2 regions of the Streptomyces sp. NPDC053474 genome follow, and region 1 is predicted to be linked to the other one. Evidence: riboswitches for the same ligand, from Rfam matches in the RefSeq annotation. Region 1 holds a riboswitch; the other holds the start of a gene.
What was found. A riboswitch is a leader RNA that binds a small molecule or an ion and turns the genes downstream of it on or off. The one in region 1 is predicted to bind glycine.

Region 1 (10,151 bases):
GACACCTTGTGGGAGCCGTCGCCGCGCATGGCCATGCGGGCGGCGGTGACGGCCTTCACCGCGGCCATGCCGTTGCGCTCGATGCACGGGATCTGCACGAGGCCGCCGACCGGGTCGCAGGTCAGGCCGAGGTTGTGCTCCATGCCGATCTCGGCGGCGTTCTCCACCTGCTCCGGGGAGCCGCCGAGGACCTCGGCGAGGGCGCCCGCCGCCATCGAGCAGGCGGAGCCGACCTCGCCCTGGCAGCCGACCTCGGCGCCGGAGATCGACGCGTTCTCCTTGAAGAGCATGCCGATGGCGCCGGCGGCCAGGAGGAAGCGGACCACGCCCTCCTCGTCGGCGCCGGGCACGAAGTTCATGTAGTAGTGCAGGACGGCCGGGATGATGCCCGCGGCGCCGTTCGTCGGGGCGGTCACGACGCGGCCGCCCGCGGCGTTCTCCTCGTTCACCGCCATCGCGTACAGCGTGATCCACTCCATCGCGCGGGCCTGCGGGTCGCCCTCGGCGCGCAGCTGGCGGGCGGAGTGGGCGGCGCGGCGGCGGACCTTCAGGCCGCCGGGCAGGATGCCCTCGCGGGACATGCCGCGCGAGACGCAGGCCTGCATGACGCGCCAGATGTCGAGCAGGCCCTCGCGGATCTCCTCCTCGGTGCGCCAGGCCTTCTCGTTCTCCAGCATCATCGCGGAGATGGACAGGCCCGTCTCGGCGGAGAGGCGGAGCAGCTCGTCACCGGTGCGGAAGGGGTACTTCAGGACCGTGTCGTCGGGCACGATCGGGCTCTGGCCCTCGACGGCCGCCTCGTCGACGACGAAGCCGCCGCCTACCGAGTAGTAGGTCTTCTCCAGGACGAGGGCGCCCTCGCGGTCGTACGCGAAGATCGTCATGCCGTTCGCGTGGTACGGCAGCGCCTTGCGGCGGTGCAGGACCAGGTCCTCGTCGAAGTCGAAGTCGATCTCGTGCATGCCGAGGACGTTCAGCCTGCCGGAGGTCTTGATCTCCTCGACGCGGTCGTCGGCCGTCTCCACGTTCACCGTGCGCGGGGACTCGCCCTCCAGGCCGAGGAGGACGGCCTTGGGCGTGCCGTGGCCGTGGCCGGTGGCGCCGAGGGAGCCGTACAGCTCGGCGCGTAGGGCCGTGGTGTGGGCCAGCAGGCCCTCGTTCTTGAGGCGGCGGGCGAACATGCGCGCCGCGCGCATCGGGCCGACCGTGTGGGAGCTGGACGGGCCGATGCCGATCGAGAACAGGTCGAAGACCGAGATGGCCACGAGAGAACTCCAATGGTGGGTGGTAGACGCCGTTGTCTGCCGGTCGTGCGAGGGCGGTGCTGCGCGGGCTCGGCGGGCTTACACGGGCTTGCGGGTCTGCTGGTCGGGCACGCGGTGCGGGGCACCGCGCACACCGTCCTCAGGTCCAGTGTGCGCGGTGCCCCGGAAGTCCGTACCAATAAAAGCGTACGAAACTACTTCAGGCCGGGGTACAGCGGGTGCTTCGCGGCCAGAGCGGACACCCGGCCCCGCAGGGACTCGGCGTCGAAGCCGGGCTTCAGCGCCTCAGCGATGATGTCGGCGACCTCGCGGAAGTCCTCGGCGTCGAAGCCGCGGGTGGCCAGGGCCGGGGTGCCGATGCGCAGGCCCGAGGTGACCATCGGCGGGCGCGGGTCGTTCGGGACGGCGTTGCGGTTGACCGTGATGCCGACCTCGTGGAGGCGGTCCTCGGCCTGCTGGCCGTCCAGCTCGCTGTTGCGCAGGTCGACCAGGACCAGGTGCACGTCCGTGCCGCCCGAGAGGACGTCCACGCCGACGGCCTTGGCGTCGTCCTGGACCAGGCGCTCGGCCAGGATGCGGGCGCCGTCCAGGGTGCGCTGCTGGCGCTCCTTGAACTCCTCGGACGCCGCGACCTTGAAGGAGACGGCCTTCGCCGCGATCACGTGCTCCAGGGGGCCGCCCTGGAAGCCGGGGAAGACCGCGGAGTTCAGCTTCTTCGCGAAGTCCTTGTTACGGGCCAGGATGATGCCGCCGCGCGGGCCGCCGAGCGTCTTGTGCGTGGTGGAGGTCACCACGTCCGCGAACGGCACCGGGTTCGGGTGCAGGCCCGCGGCGACGAGACCGGCGAAGTGCGCCATGTCGACCCACAGGTACGCGCCGACCTCGTCGGCGATCCGGCGGAACTCGGCGAAGTCGAGCTGGCGCGGGTAGGCGGACCAGCCCGCGATGATCACCTTCGGCCTGTTCTCCTTGGCCAGGCGCTCGACCTCGGCCATGTCGACCAGACCGGCCTCGTCCACGTGGTACGGGACCACGTTGAACTGCTTGCCGGAGAAGTTCAGGCGCATGCCGTGGGTGAGGTGGCCGCCGTGCGCCAGGTCCAGGCCGAGGATCGTGTCGCCGGGCTTGGCGATGGCGAAGAGGGCGGCCTGGTTGGCGGAGGCGCCGGAGTGCGGCTGGACGTTGGCGTACTCGGCGCCGAACAGCTCCTTGACCCGGTCGATCGCGATCTGCTCGGCCACGTCGACGTGCTCGCAGCCGCCGTAGTAGCGGCGACCGGGGTAGCCCTCGGCGTACTTGTTGGTGAGGACCGTGCCCTGGGCCTCCATGACGGCGACCGGAGCGAAGTTCTCCGAGGCGATCATTTCCAGGGTGGACTGCTGGCGGTTCAGCTCGGCGTCGACGGCCGCGGCGACGTCCGGGTCGAGCTCGTGGAGAGGGGTGTTCAGAAGCGACATCGGAAGATCAGTCCTTACGCCGTGGTCAGCTGCCTGCGAACTCGGTGTACTCGTCGGCGGAGAGCAGGTCGCCCGGCTCCTCGGCGACGCGCACCTTGAACAGCCAGCCGCCCTCGAAGGGGGCCGAGTTCACCAGGGACGGGTCGTCCACAACGTCCTGGTTGGCCTCGACGACCTCACCGGAAACCGGGGAGTACAGGTCGCTGACCGACTTCGTCGACTCCAGCTCGCCGCAGGTCTCACCCGCGGTGACCGTGTCGCCGACCGCCGGGAGCTGGGCGAAGACGACGTCACCGAGCGCGTTGGCCGCGAACTCGGTGATGCCGACCGTCGCCACACCGTCCTCGGTGGCCGACAGCCACTCGTGCTCCTTGCTGTAACGCAGCTGCTGGGGGTTGCTCATGGCGTGAATTCTCCTGTACGCGGGCGTGTGCTGATGCACGTGAGAAGGGCCGTCTTGCGGAATGAGACGGTTTGTACCGTTGCTTGTACGGTGCCGATGTGCTGCTGGCGTCACTTCTGGCGCTTGTAGAACGGGAGCGCCACGACCTCGTAGGGCTCGTGGGTGCCGCGGATGTCCACGGCGACGCCGGGGGTGCCGGGCTCGGCGTGGGCGGCGTCGACGTAGGCCATGGCGATCGGCTTGCCGAGGGTGGGCGAGGGGGCGCCGGAGGTGACCTGGCCCACGACCTGGCCGTCCGCGACAACGTCCATGCCCGAGCGGGGCACCCGGCGGCCCTCGGCGACCAGGCCGACGAGCTTGCGGGGCGGCGCGGACTCGGCGCGCTCGGCGGCGGCCCTGAGGGCGTCGTGGCCCACGAAGTCCTCCGCGTGCGAGGTCTTCTCGAACTTCACGACCCGGCCGAGGCCCGCGTCGAACGGGGTGAGACCGGTGGTCAGCTCGTTGCCGTACAGCGGCATGCCCGCCTCCAGGCGGAGCGTGTCGCGGCAGGAGAGACCGCACGGCACGAGGCCGACGGGGGCGCCCGCCTCCGTCAGCGCCCGCCACAGCGTCTCGGCGTGCTCCGGCGCCACGAACAGCTCGAAGCCGTCCTCGCCCGTGTAGCCGGTGCGCGCGATCAGGGCGGGCACGCCCGCGACCGTGCCGGGCAGGCCCGCGTAGTACTTCAGGCCGTCCAGGTCGGCGTCCGTCACTGCCTTGAGGATGCCGGGGGACTCGGGGCCCTGGACGGCGACCAGCGCGTACGCGTTCCGGTCGTCGCGCACCTGGGCGTCGAACCCGGCGGCCCGCTCGGTGAGGGCGTCCAGGACGACCTGGGCGTTCCCCGCGTTGGCGACGACCATGTACTCGGTCTCGCCGAGGCGGTAGACGATCAGGTCGTCGACGATGCCGCCGTCGGCCTGGCAGATCATGGTGTAGCGGGCGCGGCCGACGCCGACGGAGCCGATGTTGCCGACGAGCGCGTAGTTCAGCAGGTCGACGGCCCCGGCGCCGGTGACCGTGATCTCGCCCATGTGGGAGAGGTCGAAGAGGCCGGCCTTGGTGCGCACGGCGTTGTGCTCGTCGCGCTCACTGCCGTACCGCAGCGGCATGTCCCAGCCCGCGAAGTCGGTCATGGTGGCGCCCAGCGAGCGATGCAGGGCGTCGAGGGCGGTCTTGCGCGGGGTAGGGCTCATGAGTAGTGGCTCCCAGGCATGGCATGACGGGCGAGGTCGTCCCTCCCCATCTGTCATCAAACCTGAGAGGTTCACCAGGCCCACGCGTACCACGGGGCATGACTTGCACCTTGGGTGGAGCCACCGGGGCGGCTCGCTTTTCAGATGTGCCTCGCCCGCGCGGTACGGGGCCTGAGAGATTCAAGGGAGGAACTTGCTCCTTCGGCGCCCCACGACGCTCCTGCGTCACCGGGGACTCTCCCGCGCGGATTCAAGCGGCCGGTATGGAGTTGGCGCGCACATCATTGCACGCGCCCCCGTCGCACAACAGTCGCAACCAGGGAGTCCCCGGTTGTCGTCTTCGTAGGGCATTACCTTCTCTTTACATACCACGGAGAAGTACTGGGGATGAGTGACGTGACGAGCATGGGGAGGCCGATCACGGTGCGCAGGAGCAGTGCTTACGCGACGACCACGGGTGTCTCGCTGCCCAGGGCGGGGGCGGTGCTGCCCGGCGCGGGCGTCGCCCTGCCCCCGCAGCCGGGCGCCCCCGCGCCGCCCGCGCGGGAGGCCGTCGCCGGTTCCCGCCGGGCCGTCGTGCGCGACCTCAGGGGCCGCTCCGGCCATGGCCCGCGCCGCCTGGTGTTCGCCGCCGGGGACGTCGTGGTGGTCTCCGGGCTGCCCGGCAGCGGCAAGTCCACGCTGATGCGGCGCGCCGTGGCGGGCCCGCGCGTGGACTCCCAGGACACCCGCGACCGCTGGGCGGCCCGGGTGCCGCGCCGGATCCCGTACGCGCTCTACCGCCCCCTCGTCCGCCTCGCGCACTACGCCCACCTGCGCCGGACGCTGCGCGCGGGCACCGGCGTCGTTGTCCACGACTGCGGCACCCAGCCGTGGGTGCGCCGCTGGCTCGCCCGCGCGGCGGCCCGGCGCGGGGCCACGCTGCACCTGCTGCTGCTCGACGTGCCCGCCCCCGTCGCCCTCGACGGCCAGCGCGCCCGGGGGCGCGGCGTCTCCCGGTACGCCTTCGCGCGCCACCGCAGGACGGTCGGCCGCCTGGTCCGGGCCGCCGAGAGCGGGAGCCTGCCGCGCGGCTGCGGCTCGGCGGTGCTGCTCGACCGGGAGGCGGCGGGGGCGCTGCGCGCGCTGGGCTTCGAGGGCCAGGGCGGGTAGGGCGGGGCGCGCGGGACCGGCGGCGTTAGGGTCGGGCCGCAGACAGCACGCAGAGCAGAGGTCGAGACAAATGGACTTTCCGGGGGACGTACCGGCACAGGCGCACGCCCATCCCTACGGCGGCTGGCCCGCCAACGAACTGGAGGAGGTGCTCGCCGCCTCGCTCGGCGCGCCGCCGTCCGAGGAGACGGGCGCCCGCCTGGTCGAGGTCCTTGGCCGCAGCAGGCTGTGGATCCCGCTGCCGAACGGGGGTGGGCCCGAGAGCGGCACGCTCGACCTGCCGACGCTGGAGCTCCACGGGCAGGCGTACGTGCCCGTCTTCACCTCGGAGCAGGAGTTCCAGCAGGCCACCGGGGGGCGGATGAGCTGCACGGTGGCGCCCGCGGTGGAGTTCGCGCGCGGGCTGGCGCCGGAGCTCGGCATCGCGCTCAACCCGGAGGGCACGGTGGCGGTGCCGCTGCCGCCCGCCGCGGTGGCCGCGCTGTGCCGGGTGGGGCGCACGGAGCTGGACGGGCCCGCGAGCGGCGGCCGGGTGCGGCTCTACGAGCCGGACTGGCAGGACGACCCGGTGGACTTCCTGTCCGCCGCGGCGCGGGAGTTCGAGGCGACGGGCGCGGTGCTCAGCGCGCGGCGCTGTCTCGCCACGGTCGAGGACGAGGCCCCCACCCTGTTCATCGGCGTCGAGCTGTCCTCCTGGGAGGGCGACGCCCGGGACCTGCCCATGGCGGCCCTGGGCCGGGCCCTAGGCCACACCCCCCCGCCGTGGCCGGTCAACCTGGTCCTCCTGGACGTGGCCCAGGACCCGGTAGGCGACTGGATGAAAACCAGACTCCGCCCCTTCTTCACCACGCGATAGAAGGGCGCCCCGGGGGCAGCGCCCCAAAGTAGCCAGCGCCCCGGGGACCAGCGCCCCAAAGGGGCGCGGGGAACTGCGCGCCCAGCCACGGACGCCCCGCAGACACCGCACGACACAACAAGGCACAGCACGGCCCACCTGTTCAAGCGCTAAGTAGCCACGCCCCGCTTAAGCTGGTGCCCGGTGACGCGGTCGGCGCAACGACCGCGCAGGGCACGTCGCGAAGGGGCGGTTAGGGTGAGCGCGTCGGGCACCGCTGCGGCCGGACAGGTCGAGCACATGCTGCGCCAGGTGACGCCGGGGCGCTATGACGCGTACGAGGCGCTCCTGCACGCCCTCGCCGACGGCAAGGTGTGGATGCTGCTCTGGCACGGCCAGGCCGGATCCCCCGACGCCCAGTACGGCAACATGGAGGTGGAGGGGTACGGCTACGCGCCGTGCGTGACCTCCGCCCAGGAGCTCTCCGCCAGCGGCTGGAACCGCGGCTACGAAGTCGTCGGCGGCCTCGACGTGGCCCGCGCGCTGTACCCGGACCACTACGGCCTGTGGCTCAATCCGCACGCCCCGGGCGGCGGCGTCGGCGTCCCCTGGCTCGATCTGCGGCGCATCGCGGGCGGCCTCGCCACCCAGCCCGCGGGCCCGCTGCGGCTGACCGACCCGACCATCGAACTCCCGCAGTTCTACGCGCTGTTGACCCAGAACGCCCACCGCACCCCGGCCGTCCGCGCGCTGCGCCGCGCCTGGGTGCAGCCGGTGCTCGGCGCGCCCTATCTGGCCATCGGCCTGGACGTGTACGACACCTCGCCCGCGTCCGTCGACGCGGTGCGCGCGATGATGCAGCAGTCCATCGGCGCCGTCCCCGAGGGCCTGCCCGTGTCGACCGTCGCGATGGCCGACCCGCACGACCCGGTGGCGCTGTGGCTGCGCGCCAACGCCCGGCCGTTCTACGACCGCGACGCGCAGGGGGCTCCCGCTCCCGCCGCGGGCGGATACGGCTATCCCGCACAGTACTGAGACATCTCGTACGAAAGACGGAGCAACCCCACCGTGCGCCCCTCGCGGCGAACCGGACGGTGGCTGGATTCCGTCTGCCGTCGGTGAGCTGATCAGCGTCGACGTGCGCGATGTCCCCTTGTGGGGCAGGAGTGCGCGTATGGACGTGTGTGGCTCCTGTGCCCCCAACTGCCCCGTGTTCGCCCGGCGTTCAGTGACGTCCGGATAACGGAACACCTCGATCAGCATCACGGTTGCGCATCCATTCCCCGACAAGTCTGGTAACAGATCACGACCCCGTTGAAGACTCCCGCTCCAAGGGGCCTTCGCCCCTGTGTACGACGGACTGATCACGTCGCTACAGCGGCAAGTGCGGGCCGGTCACCGCCGGTTGAGAGGGGTCCCTGCCACGATGACGGCGCCATTGCATGACACACCTGCGGACGCGAAACCCACGGAGGAAGTCGCCCCCGCAGCTGGTGCAGGGGGGAAGAAGGTCGAGGGGCGGTCCCTCACCCAGATCGCCTGGAACCGGCTGAAGCGCGACAAGGTCGCCCTCGCGGGCGGCATCACGGTGGTCCTCCTGGTCCTCGTGGCGGTGTTCGCGCCCCTGATCGTCGGCCTGCTCGGACACCCGCCGAACGACTTCCACCAGGAGAAGCTGGACCCGCTGACGAACCTGCCCACGGGCTCGTTCGGCGGCGTGAGCAGCGACTACCTCTTCGGAGTCGAGCCCAACAAGGGCCGCGACGTGTTCAGCCGGATCGTCTACGGAGCACGCATCTCGCTGCTCGTGGCCTTCCTCGCCGCGATCGTCGCCGTGGTCCTCGGCACCCTCTTCGGGATCATCGCGGGCTACTTCGGCGGCTGGATCGACGCCCTGATCAGCCGCGTGATGGACGTGCTGCTCTCCTTCCCGCAGCTGCTCTTCATCATCTCCCTGGTCTCGGTCCTTCCCGACGACTTCCTGGGACTTGAAGGGACGAGCGTGCGCGTCTCGATCCTCGTCCTGGTCATCGGCTTCTTCGGCTGGCCGTACATCGGGCGCATCGTGCGCGGCCAGACGCTCTCGCTCAGGGAGCGCGAGTACGTGGAGGCCGCCAAGAGCCTCGGCGGCGGCCGGCGCCACATCCTGTTCCGCGAACTCCTGCCGAACCTCGTGGCCCCCATCACCGTCTACGCGACGCTGATGATCCCCACGAACATCCTCACGGAGGCCGCCCTCAGCTTCCTGGGCGCGGGTGTCAAGCCGCCGACCGCCTCCTGGGGAGGCATGCTGCGCGACGCCCTCGAAACGTACGAGCACGACCCCATGTTCATGGTCTTCCCGGGTGTGACGATCTTCATCACGGTGCTCGCCTTCAACCTCTTCGGGGACGGTCTGCGCGACGCGCTCGACCCCAAGGGAACCCGTTAGCAGACCCGACCGACTTGCCCCTGCCGCTGGTCAGGTGGCTCTTTCCATGGTTCTTCGGCAGCGATAAGCCAGGGACCGCGAATCTGGAAGGTTGCGAGAAAATGCCCACACTCCCCCCGAAAAGGCGGCTCGCCGCGGGCGCGGCCCTCGTCGTCGCGGCCCTGGTGACCACCACGGCCTGCGGCAGCGGCGACGGTGACGGCGACGGCGACGGCAAGGGAGCCGGCTACAACGCCGCTCTGAACAAGGTCGCCAAGGCGTCCAAGAAGACCGGCGGCACCCTGCGCATGGTCGGCAAGCAGGACCTCGACTCCGCCGACCCGCAGCGCGCGTACTACGGCATGTCCTGGGACTTCATGCGCTTCTACACGCGCCAGCTGGTGTCGTACGACACCAAGCCGGGCAAGGCGGGCACGAAGCTGGTGCCGGACCTCGCCAAGTCCACGGCGAAGATCTCGGCCGACGGCAAGACCTACACGTACGAGCTGCGTGACGGCCTGACCTGGGAGGACGGCTCGCCGCTGACCTCCAAGGACATCAAGTACGGGATCGAGCGCATCTGGGCCAAGGACACCATCACCGGTGGCCCCGGCTATCTGCGCCAGGCGCTCGACCCCAAGGGCGAGTACCCGGGTCCGTACAAGGACAAGTCGGCGGACAAGCTCGGTCTGAAGGCGATCCAGACGCCGAACGACAAGACCATCATCTTCAAGCTGCCCAAGCGCAACGGTGACTTCGAGCAGTTCCTCGCGATGCCCTCTGGCTCCCCGGTGAAGGCCGCGAAGGACACCAAGGCGAAGTACACCTCGCGGCCGTTCTCCTCGGGCCCGTACAAGTTCGACACGTACAAGCCCGGCAAGAAGATCGTGCTCGTGCGCAACGACAAGTGGAAGAAGGCCTCGGACCCGATCCGCCCGGCGCTCCCGGACAAGATCGACGTCACCATCTCCGCCAACCTGGAGGAGAACGACAAGCGCCTGATGGCGGGCGACTACGACGTCGACCTCAACGGCACCGGCATGACCCAGTCGGGCCGCGTCACCGCCGTCCAGAAGCACCGCGACAGCGTCGACAACATGCACACGTCCTTCGTGCGCTACGTCGCCCTGATCCACACGGCGAAGCCGTTCGACAACGTCCACTGCCGCAAGGCCGTCTTCTACGCCACGGACTTCGCGAGCCTGCAGCAGACCCGCGGTGGCAAGCTGGCCGCCGGTGACATCGCCAACAGCACCTTCCCCAAGGCGATCCCGGGCTACAGCGACTACGACCCGTACGGCGTGCTCGAGCGCAAGGGCAAGCCGGACCTGGCCAAGGCCAAGGACGAGCTCAAGCAGTGCGACAAGCCGAACGGCTTCAGCGCCAAGCTGACC
Region 2 (10,151 bases), on a different contig from region 1:
CGACCCGCGCTCACGAGATCACGCACGCCACGGCAGGGGCGCGGGGCCCCTCGTCCACCGAGGCCCCGGCCGCGCCGCGGCGCGTCACCGCACCGGCAGCGCCGGCTCCGGAAGGCCCACGGGCCAGGTGTGCACCGGCTCCCCCGCGTGCATCAGCTCGCAGTACCGGCGCGTGGTGGCCGCGAGGGCCGCGTCGCGCTCCAGGCCGCGCTCCAGGGCCCGGTGGTACGTCGCCGCCTGCCAGGACGCGCCGTTGACCCGCCGCCTGCACCGCTCCTCGATCACACCCAGGTACAGATCGCGGTCGGCGGGCTCCACACCCCACGCGTCGAGCCCGGCCCCGGCCAGCGGCAGCAGTTCGTCGCGTACGAGATCGACGGCCGCCACCCGCGCGAGGCCGCCGTACCGCCCGCGCCGCGGCCACTCCAGGGACGCCTCGATGCCGTGGCGGCACGCGGTGTCGAAGTTCCGGGCCGCCGTCTCGAAGGGCAGCCTGCTCCACACGGGCCGCGCCTCCTCGGCGAGCGCGCGCACCACCCCGTAGTAGAAGGCGGCGTTGGCGATGACGTCCGTGACGGTGGGGCCCGCGGGCAGCACCCGGTTCTCCACGCGCAGGTGCGGCACCCCGTCGGCGATGCCGTACACGGGGCGGTTCCAGCGGTACACCGTGCCGTTGTGCAGCGTCAGTTCGCCCAGCTGCGGCACCCCGCCGTCGTCGAGCACGCGCTGCGGGTCCTCGTGGTCGCACAGCGGGATCAGCGCCGGGAAGTAGCGCACGTTCTCCTCGAAGAGGTCGTACGCGCTGCTGACCCAGCGCTCCCCGAACCAGCTGCGCGGCCGCACGCCCTGCGCCTGGAGCTCGGGCGGCCGCGTGTCCGTGGACTGCAGGAACAGCGGCGGCCGCGACTCGCGCCACAGCTCGCGCCCGAACAGGAACGGCGCGTTGGCGCCCACCGCGACCTGGGCGGCCGCGATCGACTGCGCCGCGTTCCACACGTCGGCGAACTTGCCCGGCGTGACCTGGAGGTGCAGCTGCACCGACGTGCACGCGGCCTCGGGCGCGATGGACGCCGACGAGCACCGCAGCCGCTCCACGCCCTCGATGTCCAGGGCGAAGTCCTCGCCGCGGGCCGCCACCATCTGGTCGTTGAGCAGCGCGTAGCGGTCGTCCTCGGAGAGGTTCGCGGACACCAGGTCCGCACGGCTCAGGGTCGGCAGAATGCCGATCATCACGATGCCCGCGTCCACCTCGTTCGCCTTCCGGTGGGCGTAGGCGAGCGCCGTGCGCAACTCCTCGGCGAGCTGGTCGAGAACACGGCCGCCGAGCCGGTGCGGGGCAATGTTCACTTCCAGATTGAACATTCCGAGTTCGGTCTGGAAATCCCGGCTCGCGATGCGCCTGAGAACTTCCGCATTCATCATTCTCGGAGTGCCGTCGGGCCCCGCGAGATTCAGCTCTATCTCCAGGCCCAGCAGGTTCTTGGGCCGGTCGAAGCGCCGCTCGTCGAGCATCCGCCCGAGCGCGGCGAGGCACTGCCGGTGCTTGATCCGGTACAGCTGGCGATCGGACAGGTCGTACGATCCCGCCTCGACCTTTTCCCCCATCGAAGTGTCCCTCCTCCGGATGGGCAGCCAACGACCCGGCCGCTGTGTACGGGGGATGATGCCCCGACGATGTGATCCATAACGCCCCGCGCGGGCCCATGGGCCGGTAGGCTCCAGAATGTGCCGTGCGGCACATTCACGGGGCATGAGGCGGGCATGGGGCGAGCAAGGGGTGGACAGCGGACGCGATGTCGCTTTCTGTTCCTCCAGTTGTGGTGAAAAAACCGACGAGAATCAGCCGACCGCAGTCGTGGGAAATCCCGAGGTCAAACGCCCGGACGCGATCCGGAATCAGGAGAAATCCCCCAGAAGTGCGACCGAATGACGACTTGCCCGGCATATGAGGAACGGCTAGCCGAAACACTTCCTGAACACGTGTCGTATAAACTCCCGGGTTGAGGCAGAGAGTTGGCGCTCGCGGTCCCCCGTCCCCCGGGGCCCCTGCCCCCGCCCCCTCTGGCCCCGAGCAGACAGCGCCGTCCGCACCTGCCCCCCGGCTCCACTTGTGCCTGTCGAATAAGAGAGGCGACCCACCATGCCGCTGCATGTTCCCCCGGCTCCCGCGCCCGCACTGCGCAGCGTCCTCGCGGCCCTCAGCTCCCCCACCGCCGTCCGCGAGGCCCGTACGCCGTCCCTGCGCACCGCCCAAGGGCCCGTGAGCCCGGATGTCCCGCTGCCCGTGCACGAGTTGGACCACGCGGCGACGGGGCCCGCACCGGGAACCGGAGCGGCCACCAAGCTCACCGGCTGGCGCTTCCTGATCCGCTGCGGCGAGCGCGCTGTGGCCGCGGCGGAGACCATGCTCACCCCCGACGGCTGGGCGTTCTCGCACTTCTGCGAGGGTCCGTACATCGCGTCCGCCGAGCGCGCGCTGCGCCACGCCGAGGCCATGCCGCAGCTCTACCAACCGCGTCTGCTGTCCGTACCGGAGCTCTACATGCTCACCCTGTGGCTGCACGCCGACCGCGCGGCCGACGCCGCGAGCGGACCGCTCGCCCCCACCGACATCCTGGTGCCGCTCGCCCCGGCGCCCCCGGGCATCGCCGCCCACCGGCCGCACCGCGTCGCCGACCTCCTCCCGGTGCTCACCCACCGCCTGGCCCCGGCCCCGCTGCTCGGCTCGCCCGCCTGAGCCCGGCGCGATTCCGCTTGCGTGCCCCGCCGCCCCTCGGGCCGCGGGGCACGCCCCTGTCTGGATTGCCCATCCGGACTAGCCCACTTCGGCCACGCCGAACCACCCGAAGGGACAGGGGAGTTGGGCTGAACCGTCCGGGCGGGTGATACGTCCTTAAGGCAGTAGGGAGCACTGCCGCAAAATCCCTGCGGAATCGCGTCCGTGGGGCAACACTGGACGGGACCGACCAAACCAACGGGGGAACGGGGGCGGCATGACCACCGCATCGAGCCGCAGCACAGACGCGACAACCACCACTTCGCAGCGAAAGAACCCTTCCATGTGCCAGCACCAGCCGCCGTGCCCGACAGCCGAATCCGCCGACCGGGAGGCCGCGCTCCTGATCGCGCACCACCCGGAGCAGGGCTGGAGCCTGCTGTGCAACGGTGTCCTGCTCTTCGAGGACACCGGTGAGCTGCTGCCGAACGGCGAGATCATCGCGCCGCACCGGCCGCTGGGCACCCATCAGGTGATGACGGCCGCCTGAGCCGTCCGCACGGAAGCGGAGCACCACCGATAGTCCGCCAGAACAGCAGACAGTCCAGTAAGAACCGCAGGGCCGGCCCGGAAGACGCGAAGTCCTCCGCACCGGCCCTGACTCGTGCCCGGGTCACACGGCCTGCCGCCCGGGCCCCTCAGCCGTCGGGATCGGCCCGCCCGCGGTTCAGTCCTCGTACGCGTCCAGCGGCGGGCAGGAGCAGACCAGGTTGCGGTCGCCGTACGCCTGGTCGATGCGGCGCACCGGCGGCCAGTACTTGTCCGCGGTCGACACACCGGCGGGGAAGACGGCCTCGGCGCGGCTGTAGCCGTGCTCCCACTCGCCGCCGAGGGCGGCCGCCGTGTGCGGCGCGTTCCGCAGCGGGTTGTCCTCCGCGGTCCACTCGCCGCTCGCGACCTTCTCGATCTCCCCGCGGATGGCGATCATCGCCTCGCAGAACCGGTCGATCTCGACCAGGTCCTCGCTCTCCGTCGGCTCGATCATCAGCGTGCCGGCGACCGGGAAGGACATGGTCGGCGCGTGGAAGCCGTAGTCGATGAGGCGCTTGGCGATGTCGTCCACGCTCACGCCCGTGGCCTTGCTCAGCGGCCGCAGGTCGATGATGCACTCGTGCGCGACGAGCCCGCCGGGGCCGGTGTAGAGCACCGGGTAGTGCGGCTCCAGGCGCTTGGCGATGTAGTTCGCCGAGAGCACGGCCACCTGCGTGGCGCGCTTGAGGCCCTCGCCGCCCATGAGCCGGACGTACGACCAGGAGATCGGCAGGATGCCCGCCGAGCCCCACGGCGCGGCGGAGATCGGGCCGACACCGGTCTCGGGACCGGCCGCGGGCTGCAGCGGGTGGTTCGGCAGGTACGGCGCGAGGTGCTCGCGCACCGCGACCGGGCCGACGCCGGGGCCGCCGCCGCCGTGCGGGATGCAGAAGGTCTTGTGCAGGTTCAGGTGCGAGACGTCGCCGCCGAAGTGGCCCGGCTTGGCGAGGCCCACCAGGGCGTTGAGGTTGGCGCCGTCGACGTACACCTGACCGCCCGCCTCGTGCACGGCCGCGCAGATGTCGGCGACGTGCTCCTCGAACACGCCGTGCGTGGACGGGTACGTGATCATCAGCACGGCCAGCTCGGCGCGGTGCTTCTCGATCTTGGCGCGCAGGTCCTCGACGTCGATCTCGCCGTCGTCGGCGGTCTTCACCACGACGACCTTCATCCCGGCCATGACCGCGCTCGCGGCGTTGGTGCCGTGCGCGGAGGACGGGATGAGGCAGACGGTGCGCTGGTCGTCGCCGTTCGCGCGGTGGTAGCCGCGCACCGCGAGCAGACCGGCCAGCTCGCCCTGGGAGCCCGCGTTCGGCTGGAGGGAGACCTTGTCGTAGCCGGTGACCTCGGCGAGACGTTCCTCCAGCTCGCGGATCAGGGTCAGATAGCCCTGCGCCTGCTGGGCGGGCGCGAAGGGGTGCAGCTGGCCGAACTCCGGCCAGGTGACGGGCTCCATCTCCGTGGTCGCGTTGAGCTTCATCGTGCAGGAGCCCAGCGGGATCATGCCGCGGTCGAGCGCGTAGTCGCGGTCGGCGAGCCGACGCAGATAGCGCAGCATCGCGGTCTCGGAGCGGTGCTGGTGGAAGACCGGGTGGGTCAGGTACTCGTCGGTGCGCAGCAGCCCGGCGGGCAGCGTGTCCGCGACGCTCGCGTCCAGGGCCTCGACGTCGGCCTCGACGCCGAACGCCGTCCACAGCGCGGCGAGCTGGGCGCGCGTGGTGGTCTCGTCGCAGGCGAACGACACGTGGTCGGCGTCGACCTGGTGGATGTTGACTCCGCCCTCGCGCGCGGCGGCGACCACGTCGGCGGCCTTGCCGGGCACCCGCGCGGTCAGCGTGTCGAAGTACGCGCCGTGCACGATCTCGACGCCGCCGGCCTTGAGGCCCTCGGCGAGCAGCGTGGCGTAGCGGTGGGTGCGCCGGGCGATCGTCTTCAGGCCCTCGGGGCCGTGGTAGACCGCGTACATCCCGGCCATGACGGCGAGCAGCACCTGGGCGGTACAGATGTTGCTGGTCGCCTTCTCGCGGCGGATATGCTGCTCGCGGGTCTGCAGGGCGAGGCGGTAGGCCTTGTTGCCGTCGGCGTCGACGGACACGCCGACCAGGCGTCCGGGCAGGTTGCGGGCGAACTTCTCGTGCACCGCCATGTAGCCCGCGTGCGGACCGCCGAAGCCCATCGGCACACCGAAGCGCTGGGTGGTGCCGACCGCGATGTCGGCGCCGAGCTCGCCGGGCGAGGTGAGCAGCGTGAGCGCGAGCAGGTCGGCGGCGACGGTGACGATCGCGCCGAGGCCGTGGGCCTGCTCGATGACGGGCTTGATGTCGCGCACGGCACCGGAGGCACCGGGGTACTGGATCAGTACGCCGTTGATCTCGCGCTCGGCGAGGTCGGCGGGGATGCCGTCGCTGAGGTCCGTGACGACGACCTCGACGCCGGTGGGCTCGGCCCGGGTCTGGATCACGGCGATGGTCTGCGGCAGCGCGTCGGCGTCGACGACGAACACGCCGTTCTTGACCTTGCCGACGCGCCGGGAGAGGGCCATGGCCTCGGCCGCCGCGGTGCCCTCGTCGAGCAACGAGGCGCCGGAGGTGGGCAGCCCCGTCAGCTCGGCGACGACGGTCTGGAAGTTGAGGAGCGCCTCGAGGCGGCCCTGCGAGATCTCCGGCTGGTACGGGGTGTACGCGGTGTACCAGGAGGGGTTCTCCATCACGTTCCGCAGGATCACGGGCGGCGTGAACGTGCCGTAGTAGCCGAGCCCGATCATCGAGTCGAGGACCTGGTTGCGGTCCGCGAGGGAGCGCAGCTCGGCCAGGACCTCGGCCTCGGTGCGCGCACCGGGCAGTTCGAGGGCCTCGGCGTTCTTGATCACATCCGGCACGGCGGCGGCCGTGAGCTGGTCCAGGGAGCCGTAGCCGACCTGGGCGAGCATCTTGGCGCGGGCTTCCGCGTCGGGCCCGATGTGCCGCTGCTCGAAGGGGATTCCCTGCTCGAGCTGCGTGAGCGGAGTGCGAGGGGTGGCTGTCATTGCGGAGGCCTCCTGGTCTGACACGACCTGCGAGGGGCACCACGGCGCGGGTACCCGGACGGCCTCCCCCTCTGTCATCTCAACCTGAGAGCTTCACAGGACCGCCGGAGCGGCTCTGCTTTCACCGTCGGTGAGGAAGGGTTCCGAACGTGCCCGCCCGACGCCCGCCCTGCTTTCCAGAGTGGCCTCGTCCGTGCGGTACAGGGGCCTGAGAGATTCCGGGGAGGAGTTGCTCCTTCGGCGCCTCCGGTGCTGCCACCGAAGAGCTCTCCCGCACGGGGTCAACAGCCGCTTGCCAGCCTACCAGCGCGGTCCGTGGCCGATCCCTCGAGTGGCCGCCCGTCCCGATGTGCTCTTTCGTAGGTATGACGACCGAAAAACGGATGAGCCCGGATCACTTGCGACCAATTGGAGGGAACGTGCAGACGGATATCGATCCCCGCAATCTGATCGGCCGCAAGGCGTTCGACCGCGACGGAACCAAGATCGGCACGGTCGACGAGATCTATCTCGACGACGCCACGGGTGCCCCGGAGTGGGCGGCCATACGCACCGGTCTGTTCAGCCGTGACGCGTTCGTCCCGCTGGAGCCCAGCGAGCTGGTCCAGGACGGCACCCTGCGCGTGCCCTTCGAGCGCTCCCTGATCAAGGACGCCCCCGACTTCGGCGTGGGCCGCCACCTCTCCCCCGAGCAGGAGCTCCAGCTCTACCGCCACTACGGCCTGGACGTGACGCCGCCGCCCGCACCGGACCACGACTTCGGCCCCGGGGCCGGACCGGCCTGACCGAGCTCACCGGGCTCACCGGGCTCACCGGGCGAACGGGGTGGACGGGCCGGGCACCTGACGACCGCGCCACCACCGGACCACCGGACCTGCCGCGCCACCCCACCGCCCCACCCGCCGGGCCTGCCCGATCCGCTGCACCGCCCGACCCGCTGCACCGCCAGACCCGCCGCACCACCGGATCCGCCGGACCCGCTCCACCGCCCGACCTGCCGCACCGCCAGACCCACCGCGCCTCTGCACCGCCCGATCCGCCGAGCCACCGGATACGCCAGACCCGCCGGACCTGCCGCCCGCACCGCCGCACCACCGCACCTCCGTATCCGCCGCGCCGCCCGACCCGCCGCACCACCGGACCTGCCGGACCCGCTCCACCGCCTGACCCGCCGCACCACCGGACCCGCCGCCCCGCCGGACCTGCCGTCCCGCCGGGCCACCGGACCTGCCGCACCGCACCGCCGCACCGCCGCCCCAGCACCCCAGCACCCCAGCACCCCAGCACCCCAGCACCGAGGGGCGCCTACCCGGCCCCTTCCGCCAGCGGCAGCGTCCCTTCCTCCCCGTCTGAGGTCTCCCGACCCGCCGAAGCCGCTTCTGTGGCCCCCTGGTCCACCGGCTCCCCCGCCGAAGCCTGCCGCTCCGCCAAAGCCCCCGCGTCCGCCACCACCAACGGCAGCGGATCCGAAGGCTCCAGCTCCGGGTCATCCGTGCGGAACGTCCGCACGCGCCCCGGCGCCGAATCCGGGGTCTCGAACCGCACCGTTACCCTCCCCAGGCCACTGCCCTGCACCCATCCGGGCCCGTACACCGCGTGCCGTACGTCGTGCCCCGCGGGCCACCGCCGCTCGGCGGGCGCCACCGGCTCCCCAGCCGCCTCGCCCGACCCGGACGCCGCGTCGGGCCCGCCTTCCTCAGCCACGACGGCCACCGGGGCAGCCACCGCTTCCTCCTCCTCGGCCCCGGGCGCCAGGGACTCGGTCTGCAGCACCGCGTGGGCCTGCGCAAAGAGGTCCTCCTGCGTGAAGTCCGCGAGGCCGCTCACCCCGACGCCCAGCAGCCGCACCCCGCCCGTCGTGTCCACGGACTCCAGGAGCCGCGCCGCCGCCTCCCGCACCACGGCCGGATCGTCCGTCGGCCCCCGCAGCGTCTCGGAGCGGGTCAGCGTCGAGAAGTCGAAGCGCCGCACCTTCAGGACGATGGTCCGCCCGGAGTGCCCGGCCGCCCGCAGCCGCTGCACACACCGGTCGGCGAGCCGCGCCACCTCCAACCGCACCCGCACCCGGTCGTGGATGTCCACGTCGTACGTGTCCTCGACGCTGACCGACTTGGTGTCCCGCTCGGCCACCACGGGCCGCTCGTCCCGGGCCAGCGCCATCGCGTACAGCGCCCCGCCGTGGGCCTTGCCCAGGAGCCGCACCAGCTCGTCCTCCCCGGCCTCGGCGAGCTCCTCCACGGTGGTGATCCCGGCCCGCCGCAGATGGTCCCCGGTCGCGGGGCCCACACCGGGCAGCACCCGCACCGGCATCGGCCCGAGCAGCGCCCGCTCCGTGCCGGGCGGTATCAGGACGAGGCCGTCGGGCTTGGCCTGCTCGGAGGCGATCTTCGCCAGCATCTTGGACACGGCCAGGCCCACGGACCCGCTGAGCCCGGTCACCCGCAGGATGTCCGCCCGCAGCCGCTCCCCCACGGCCCGCGCGGACGCCTCGTCGTCGGCGACGCCGCCCGCCTCCAGGTCCACGAAGGCCTCGTCGAGGCTGAGCGGCTCCACGAGCGGCGACAGCTGCCGCAGCAGCGCCATGACCTGCTCGCTGACCTCCCGGTACAGACCGAAGCGGGGCACGAGGTACGCGGCGTTCGGCGCGAGGCGCCGCGCCTGCCCCATCGGCATCGCCGAGTGCACCCCGAACCGCCGGGCCTCGTACGACGCGGTCGCGACCACGCCCCGCGGCCCGAGGCCGCCGACCACGACGGCCTTGCCGCGCAGGCTCGGCTTCGCGGCCTGCTCGGCGGACGCGTAGAAGGCATCCATGTCGAGATGCAGGATCGTCGGCGCGGTTCTCACGCCCCTGATGGTGCCCCACGCCACTGACAATGCTCGTGACCTGCGGCGACGGACGAGTCAGCGAGGCCGTACGACGACAGGCCGGACCTCCGGCCACGGGTCGGCCCCGCAGACGGCGCAGGCAGGCGCCCGCTAAGGGCGCGTACGGCTCTGTGCGCGCCTCGGGCGCGCAGAAGAGGGCGGAGGGCGTCAGCGCCTCCGCTCGCCCCGCAGAGCCTCACACAGCGCGATTGCGGCGCCGCGCCAGCTCGTCCCCCGGGTGGTTCCCGACGAGGGTCTCCCCCGTGTCGACGCGCTCCCCGTGCAGCTGCGACAGCGCCGCCTCGACATCGCGCCAGACGACGCCGACGGCGATTCCGAAGACGCCCTGCCCGCCCTGGAGCAGCTCGTGCACCTCGCTGGGCGACGTGCACTCGTACACCGTCGCGCCGTCGCTCATCAGCGTCGTGCGCTCCAGGTCCCGGAAGCCGCTGTCCCGCAGGTGCTGCACCGTGGTGCGGATGTTCTGCAACGACACACCGGTGTCGAGGAAGCGCTTCACGATCTTCAGGACGACGACGTCGCGGAAGCTGTAGAGCCGCTGTGTGCCGGAGCCGCCCGCGGCGCGCACGCTGGGCTCGACGAGACCGGTGCGCGCCCAGTAGTCGAGCTGGCGGTAGGTGATGCCCGCGGCCGCGCACGCCGTCGGGCCCCGGTATCCGATCTGGTCCTTGTCGCCCTGCTGCGCCTGGCCTTCCGGTCCGGACGGGCTGCCGCTACCGTGAACCGGCACCGGGCGCCTCAACGAGGGTTCGGCCGAGCCACCGTGCAGCGGATACGAACCGCCCACCGCTGTACCGTCGCCGCTGCTTCTCACGCCGACCTCCGTCCTTGACCTGCCTTCTCGACGGTAGGCAGTCGCCAGGGGCTCGTCAACGATCGCCACACTCGGCACGCCGAGTGATAATCACCCTGCGAGTGGTTTCCCGTACC

Region 2: another riboswitch for glycine. It lies ahead of gcvP (aminomethyl-transferring glycine dehydrogenase); the one in region 1 lies ahead of gcvT (glycine cleavage system aminomethyltransferase GcvT).

What each region holds. Positions count from the first base shown of each region.
Region 1 covers NZ_JBITXV010000007.1:260,922-271,072, forward strand. The annotation lists gene ACIG3E_RS18825 (L-serine ammonia-lyase) at 1-1,265, opposite strand, end outside; gene glyA (serine hydroxymethyltransferase) at 1,460-2,722, opposite strand; gene gcvH (glycine cleavage system protein GcvH) at 2,748-3,125, opposite strand; gene gcvT (glycine cleavage system aminomethyltransferase GcvT) at 3,236-4,360, opposite strand; glycine riboswitch at 4,511-4,613, opposite strand; gene ACIG3E_RS18845 (AAA family ATPase) at 4,748-5,512, shown strand; gene ACIG3E_RS18850 (enhanced serine sensitivity protein SseB) at 5,583-6,368, shown strand; gene ACIG3E_RS18855 (enhanced serine sensitivity protein SseB C-terminal domain-containing protein) at 6,606-7,382, shown strand; gene ACIG3E_RS18860 (ABC transporter permease) at 7,774-8,778, shown strand; gene ACIG3E_RS18865 (ABC transporter substrate-binding protein) at 8,880-10,151, shown strand, end outside.
Region 2 covers NZ_JBITXV010000025.1:76,765-86,915, forward strand. The annotation lists gene ACIG3E_RS38515 (glutamate--cysteine ligase) at 85-1,605, opposite strand; gene ACIG3E_RS38520 (hypothetical protein) at 2,141-2,737, shown strand; gene ACIG3E_RS38525 (DUF5999 family protein) at 3,060-3,266, shown strand; gene gcvP (aminomethyl-transferring glycine dehydrogenase) at 3,444-6,332, opposite strand; glycine riboswitch at 6,519-6,616, opposite strand; gene ACIG3E_RS38535 (PRC-barrel domain-containing protein) at 6,752-7,117, shown strand; gene ACIG3E_RS38540 (DNA polymerase IV) at 7,638-9,179, opposite strand; gene ACIG3E_RS38545 (MerR family transcriptional regulator) at 9,397-10,035, opposite strand.